DNA from 2 places in the Rhizobium cerradonense genome. Region 1 is predicted to be linked to the other one. Evidence: predicted binding sites of a transcription regulator. Region 1 holds the regulator's gene; the other holds the start of a gene.
What was found. Region 1 encodes PhoB, which activates phosphate uptake and scavenging genes when phosphate is short. Its sites were predicted from a motif close to TGTCATNNANCTGTCAT; they were not measured.
Positions count from the first base shown of each region.

Region 2: PH547_RS24030 (phospholipase C) is a predicted target of PhoB. The motif match lies at 2,211-2,227, and genes of this name have one in related genera.

Region 1 is NZ_JAQJCK010000007.1:119,621-123,031, forward strand. It holds gene PH547_RS17295 (aspartate aminotransferase family protein) at 1-347, opposite strand, end outside; gene PH547_RS17300 (GcrA family cell cycle regulator) at 773-1,297, shown strand; gene phoB (phosphate regulon transcriptional regulator PhoB) at 1,397-2,080, opposite strand; gene phoU (phosphate signaling complex protein PhoU) at 2,113-2,826, opposite strand; gene pstB (phosphate ABC transporter ATP-binding protein PstB) at 2,878-3,411, opposite strand, start outside.
Region 2 is NZ_JAQJCK010000012.1:177,711-181,121, forward strand. It holds gene PH547_RS24025 (cytochrome-c peroxidase) at 1-468, opposite strand, end outside; gene PH547_RS24030 (phospholipase C) at 492-2,120, opposite strand; gene cysE (serine O-acetyltransferase) at 2,568-3,383, opposite strand; gene PH547_RS24040 (WD40 repeat domain-containing protein) at 3,400-3,411, opposite strand, start outside.

The sequences.
Region 1 (3,411 bases):
TTGTAGAACTGGTAGCGACGCGCCGTCTTGATGGCGCATTCCAGCGCCTCCGCACCGGAATTGGTGAAGAATACCTTATCGGCGAAGGTGGCCTCCGTCAGGCGCTTCGACAACTTCTCCTGGCCTGGCACCTCATAGAGGTTGGACAGGTGCCAGACCTTGTCGGCCTGCGACTTCAGCTCTGCAACCAGATGTGGATGGGCGTGGCCAAGCGAATTCACCGCGACGCCCGCGGCGAAATCGAGATAACGCTCGCCGGTCTCCGTGATCAGCCACACGCCCTCGCCTCGCTCGAACCGCAGCGGAGCACGCATATAGGTGTCATAAAGCGGCGCGGTTTCAGCCATGGCGCATTCTCCTCAATCACAACCTTTAGGGCCAATCGTTTCCTTCGAATGAAACGGGCCCGGAAAAATCAAAAATGCCGCCTTGCGGCGGCATGGGCACTATTGATGTTTTGCACTGCGATGTCAACAAAACTGGCGATTTAGCAGGTGCGGCAGAGCACCTCTCGATGGATGGCATGTCTTCGACAACTTATATTGCATAAATGCCACTCACGTATAGCAAGTTGGGGAAAACCTCGAAATCGATTCCTCAAGATTCCCGCGACTCTTGTCACGGAGTCAGCCTCACACTAGGTTAAAAACCAATTACTAGACTGCATGCGGCGGAACTAGTCACCACAATTTTAAAGCGTTTCACGCCTCGACCCAATTCGAGGCAATGGTGAGGGATTCTGCCATCAGAAACGCGATAGCGGAGACAGGGCATGAATTGGACAGACGAACGCGTCGAGAAGCTGAAAAAGCTGTGGTCCGAAGGTTTGAGCGCCAGCCAGATCGCGGCACAGCTCGGTGGTGTCAGCCGTAATGCCGTCATCGGCAAAGTGCATCGCTTGAGCCTGCCGGGCCGAGCGAAGGCCGGTGGTGCGGCAACCACAGCTCGAGCGCCGAAGCGCAATACCTCGGCCCCACGCGCGCCGAATTACGCCTCGCGCGTTGCAACCCGCACGGTTACCCGCCAGCAGGGTGCGACGATGCTCAAGGAAGAGGTCGAGATCGATACGGTCAGCGAAGTCGAATATCGTCCGGCCGCCAATGTGGTCGTTCCGATCTCGCGCCGCCTCGGCCTGACGGAGCTCACGGAGCGCACCTGCAAGTGGCCGGTCGGCGACCCGCTGAAGGAAGATTTTCACTTCTGCGGCAATGACAGCCCGGACTCTTCGCCGTACTGCACCTACCATCAGCGGCTGGCTTACCAGCCGGTGCATGACCGGCGCCGGGCCGCGCACTGAACCACACCAGACAAAGGAAAAACGGGCCGAAAGGCCCGTTTTCTGTTTCCGCCGCTATGTTGGATGGCCAATCGGGTTGCCCCGATCAGGCCTCCCCCATCAGGCCTCCATGGAATAACCCGCGCCGCGAACGGTGCGGATGACGTCCTGCATGTTGGAGAAATTCAGCGCCTTGCGCAGGCGGCCGACATGCACGTCGACGGTGCGTTCGTCGACATAGATATCATGCCCCCACACGCCGTCGAGCAACTGAGACCGAGAGAAGACGCGGCCGGGGGACGACATCAGGAATTCCAGAAGGCGGAATTCCGTCGGCCCCAACCGCACTTCACGGCTCTTTCGGTGGACGCGATGGGTTTCGCGGTCCAGTTCGATATCGCCGCAGCGCAGTACCGTGGACAGGACCTCCGGGCGGGCTCGGCGCAACATCGCCTTGACGCGGGCCATCAGTTCCGGCGTCGAGAACGGCTTGACGACATAGTCGTCCGCGCCGGTGGAAAGGCCGCGCACGCGCTCGCTTTCCTCGCCGCGAGCGGTGAGCATGATGATCGGCAGGCGCTCCGTCTCCGGCCGCATGCGCAGCCGACGGCAGAGCTCGATGCCGGACACGCCGGGGAGCATCCAATCGAGGATCAGAAGATCGGGGATGCGCTCCTGGAGGCGCAGCTCAGCTTCGTCGCCTCTCAGGATAGTGTCGACCTCGAAGCCCTCGGCCTCGAGGTTATAGCGCAGCAGAACGCTTAGCGCTTCCTCGTCTTCTACAACAGCAACTCTCGGAACCATGCGCCTCTGGTCTCCTTCTCTTGGTGTCTACTTTATTCCGTTACCGAACCGACGGTGTTGGCGGTATCGTCCTTCGGGCGCTCGCCTTCGGGCTGGGCACCGGTCGCCATGTAATAGATCGTCTCGGCGATGTTCGTGGCATGGTCGCCGATGCGCTCGATGTTCTTGGCGCAGAAAAGAAGATGCGTGCAGGTGGTGATGTTGCGCGGATCCTCCATCATGTAGGTCAGCATCTCGCGGAAGAGCGAGGTGTACATGGCGTCGATTTCCTCGTCGCGTTCGCGGATCGACACGGCCTTGTCAGGTAAACGGGTCGAGTAGACGTCGAGCACTTCCTTGAGCTGGACGAGCGCCAGTTCGGAGAGGTGTTCGATGCCGCGGGCGAGACGACGCGGAACGCCGGTGCCCTGCACGGCGATGACGCGCTTTGCGGTGTTCTTGCCGAGATCGCCGACGCGCTCCAGATCGGCGGCGATGCGGATGGAGCCCATGATTTCACGCAGGTCCGCAGCCATCGGCTGACGGCGGGCGATGGTGACGATCGCCTTGTCGCCGACTTCGCGCTCGGCGTGGTCGAGAATGACGTCATCGGAGATGACCTTCTGCGCAAGGCTGGCATCGCCGTTTACCAGGGCGCGGACGCTGTCGCTGACCATCTGCTCCGCCAGGCCGCCCATTTCGGAAATGCGGCGCGTCAGGAACTTCAGGTCTTCGTCGTAAGCGGAGAGAATGTGTGTTGAGACCATTTTTTTATCCTCTAGGTGAAAGATGTGAAAGGAACCGCGCGGGGAGCATCATCAGCCAAAACGGCCCATGATGTAATCCTGCGTGCGGTAATCATCGGGATTGGTGAACATCTTATCGGTATCGTTCTCCTCGACCAGATGGCCGAGATGAAACATTGCGGTACGTTGCGAAACGCGGGCTGCCTGCTGCATGGAATGCGTCACGATGACGATCGTGAAGTTTTCCCGCAGCTCATGAATGAGTTCCTCGACTTTGGCGGTGGCGATCGGATCGAGCGCGGAGCACGGCTCGTCCATGAGAATGACCTCGGGACTGACCGCGACGGCGCGGGCGATGCAGAGGCGTTGCTGCTGACCGCCAGAGAGGCTGGTGCCGGCATCATAGAGCCGATCCTTCACCTCGCCCCACAGCCCGGCCTTCTGCAGACTGGTTTCGACGATATGGTCGAGATCGCTCTTGGACCGATGCAGCCCATGGATACGCGGACCATAGGCCACATTCTCGTAGATCGACTTCGGAAACGGATTGGGCTTCTGAAACACCATGCCGACGCGGGCACGCAGCTCGACGACATCGATTGAGTT
Region 2 (3,411 bases), on a different contig from region 1:
GGCCTGTGCGGTCAGTGGCCCCGCGACCGTCGCCGGGGTGTTTGCAAGCGCCACGCCGGAGGCTTCGGTCATTGGGGCTGCCTCGGCCGCCTCGTCGGCAGCACTTTCCGCGCCGACGGAGAAGGAAGGCGTCGACATCTTATAGGCGAGGCTCGGCACTGCGCGGATGCCCGGCTTATCGAAATGCGGGCCGCCGAGCTGCACGGCGCGGTCATTGGCCGGTGCATAGTGATTGCTGGGATCATGGCAGGTGGCGCAGGACATCTGGCCGCCGCCTGACAGTGAGGGATCGTAGAACAGCTTCCGGCCGAGCTGTGCGACGGCGCTCAGCGAAGCCGTGTCGTCATAGGTATTTGCCGCGACGGCATTAGCGGCGGGTTCGCTTGCCAAGCCGATGGTCGCCCCCGCGAGCGAGATGCTCGCGAGTGCGATCAGGGGGAGGAAACTGTGCTTCATGTTCAAGGACATTGTCCATCCCCCTTATTTTCAGCTTAGGAAGCGCTATTGCCGGTCTTCGTGTCGAGGATCAGCTTCTGTGCATCGGCCTTCGACCAGTCGAACATGTTGTTCAGCGAGCCGGAGATGGCATCGAACGAGCCGCCACCGAGACGTTCGCCGCCCATCCAGTTGTCTTCGATGAAGCGCATGACGGAGGTCTGGTCGGTCAAAGTATGGTCGACGAAGTTGACCTTGGAGTAGGGCGAGATAACCAACAGCGGCTGGCGCGTGCCGTAGCCACAACGGCCCTGGGCCGGCTGGCCGTTGACGCCCGGCAGCGGCGTGCCGGTCGAGCAGCCATCTCCGTTCAGCACGTCATAACCCTTGACGCCAAGCTTCGATGGATTGACGACGGCGTGGGCATGGTCATACCAGCCGTCGGAATCGTCGTAGAGGACGATGATAGCGGTGTCTTTCCAGTCCGGCGAATTCTGAACGGTGTTGACCACCTGGGTGACGAACTCCTGCTCGTCGAGCGGATCAGAATAGCCGGCATGGCCGTCCTGATAGGCCGGCGCCTTCAGGAAGCTGACGGTCGGCATGTTGCCGTTCTTCAGGGCCGCGTAGAAGTCCGTCACATCATACTGGTGGTTGGCTGCGTCGGTGGTGCCGATTGCAGCGACCGAGGACGGGCGCGCATGCGTCGGGTTGGCGGTCGAGGCGTAGTACTGGAACGGCTGGTGATGCGGGATATAGTCAGCGCTGTTGACCTGGGTGACGGTCGAGGTCGTCGCGCGCTTGCAGCCCGTCGTGCCGTCCCCATTCGTCACCGTCAGGTCGAAGCCGCCTTCGAAGAAGCCCCAGGTGATGTTGTGTTCGTTCAGCATGTCGCCGATGTTCTTGCCGTACATCAGCCCTGTCTGGCCGACCGAGCAGACATCGCCGGTCGGATCGAAGTCGCTGATGACGGTCCAGCCGCCATTGCCGTCGGGCACGATGCGGCCCTTGGAATAGGTGCCGTCCTTCTCCAGCGCATAGCCGGGCGGCAGGATGGCGCCGTTGGTCTGGCCGGAGATGAGGTTCAGCGCGCCGGGGGTCGACGGGCCGAAATTGGTGGAGAAGGAATTGTCGTTCAGGGCATAGTGCTGAGCGTAGTTCCAGAGCGCCGTGACGGTGTTGCCGTCATAATAGCCCATGACCTGGCCCTTGGTGCCGAAAGCGCCGGCAGCACCCTTGGTGCCCCTGCCGGTATTGGCCGGGAAAAGGTCCATGGCGAAGTTGTTGTAGGCCGCCTGCTCGGCGGTGTAGCCGTGGTTCTGCGATTGGGTCGCTGCCTGCGTGCGGTCGAGGCGGAACGGGGCGGCCGCATCGGCTCCGTTTGCCGCGTTGGTCTTATTCGGATTGTTGTCGAGAAGACCGGCATTGGCCAGCGTGTTGATATCGGTCGACGTGTTGTCGGCGGCCTTGAATGCCGGCTCACCGTCGACGTTTGCGGCCTTGGGGTAGGTCGCGAAATAGTGGTCGAAGGAGACGTTTTCCTGGAAAACGACGATCAGATGCTTGATCGGCGTCGCCGTATTCGTCGGCGGCGCCTTGTCGGCGGCACCGGCGGTGGAACAGAGCGAAAGCAGAGTAAGCGCGCTGCCGGCGGCAAGGGCGGCGCGACGCGAAAGACAGATCATTGCCATATCCTCTCGAGTGGGGGCTTTGCCCCGACGCTTAAGGTGCGCCGCGCCGAGGCGGAAGGAACCATGCCGGGCTAGCAAGCGCATATGACAGTTCCGTGAAGGGGGCGGCGGGAGAGGGAGGCGTTGCCCATGAAGGACGCAACTAAAGGGTTGTTTTTGCTGACATGAAAAAGGAGGTCGCGGACAGGTGTTGCGGATGCCCGTATCCTGCTACCTTATGTCACGGCTGACATTGATGCGATCCACCCGCCCCCGCCCTTCGAGGGTCGCTTCGCTCCCGCCTCAGGGTGAGGGCTGATCTTTTGGCTCCGGCCGCAACGGGCTATCGTTCGGTCTCTACTTTACTGTGACGACGAGCCCACTCCGCCTCATCCTGAGGCGCGTAGCCCGTCGGGCGCAGCCTCGAAGGACGAGGCGGCCACTGACGTTCAGGGACTAAAGCTAGATATTCTGATCCATCGTCTCGGCCGGTATCTCATCGGCGCGATGGATGCGAACGACGGTCGCGGGAACGCCGGCGACGGTGCAGTGGGCCGGGACCGGCTTTACCACGACGCTACCGGCCGCGACCTTGCTGAAGGCGCCGACTTCGATGTTGCCGAGGATCTTTGCGCCGGCGCCGATCATCACGCCATGGCGGATTTTCGGATGCCGGTCGCCGGTTTCCTTGCCGGTGCCGCCGAGCGTGACGTTCTGCAGGATCGAGACTTCATCCTCGATAACGGCAGTCTCGCCGATGACAATGCCGGAGCCGTGATCGAGCATGATGGACGAGCCGATCCTCGCCGCCGGATGAATATCCGGGCCGAAGACGAGCGAGGCCAGGTTGGAAAGCCAACTGGCGATTTCCGGTCGGCCCTCCGTCCAGAGCGCGTGGGCGATGCGGTGGGTCTGCAGGGCGTGGAAGCCTTTGAGATTCAGGAGCGCATGCAGATAGGTCGTGCAGGCGGGATCGCGGGTGCGGACCGCGACGAGATCGGCCTCCGTCGCCTGGAGGATTGCGGCATGCCGCGTCAGCACATCATGGAACAGGGCGAAAAGAGCGTCGGTTTCGATGCCGGCGACGGAAAGCCGGGCGACCAGGACATTGGCGAGGCTTTCGGCATCCGACTGCGTCGCGATGATCTGCGCTGCGAGCAGCGGGCGCAAGGTCGGCTCGCGGCCGGCGAGGTCGGCCGCTTCATGGCGGATTACGTCCCAGACGCTGCCGGCTAAGGCAGGGGAATGTCCGGCGATTGCCGTTCCTGTCTGGGACATAACCATATCTTTCTGATCAAGCGGAAAC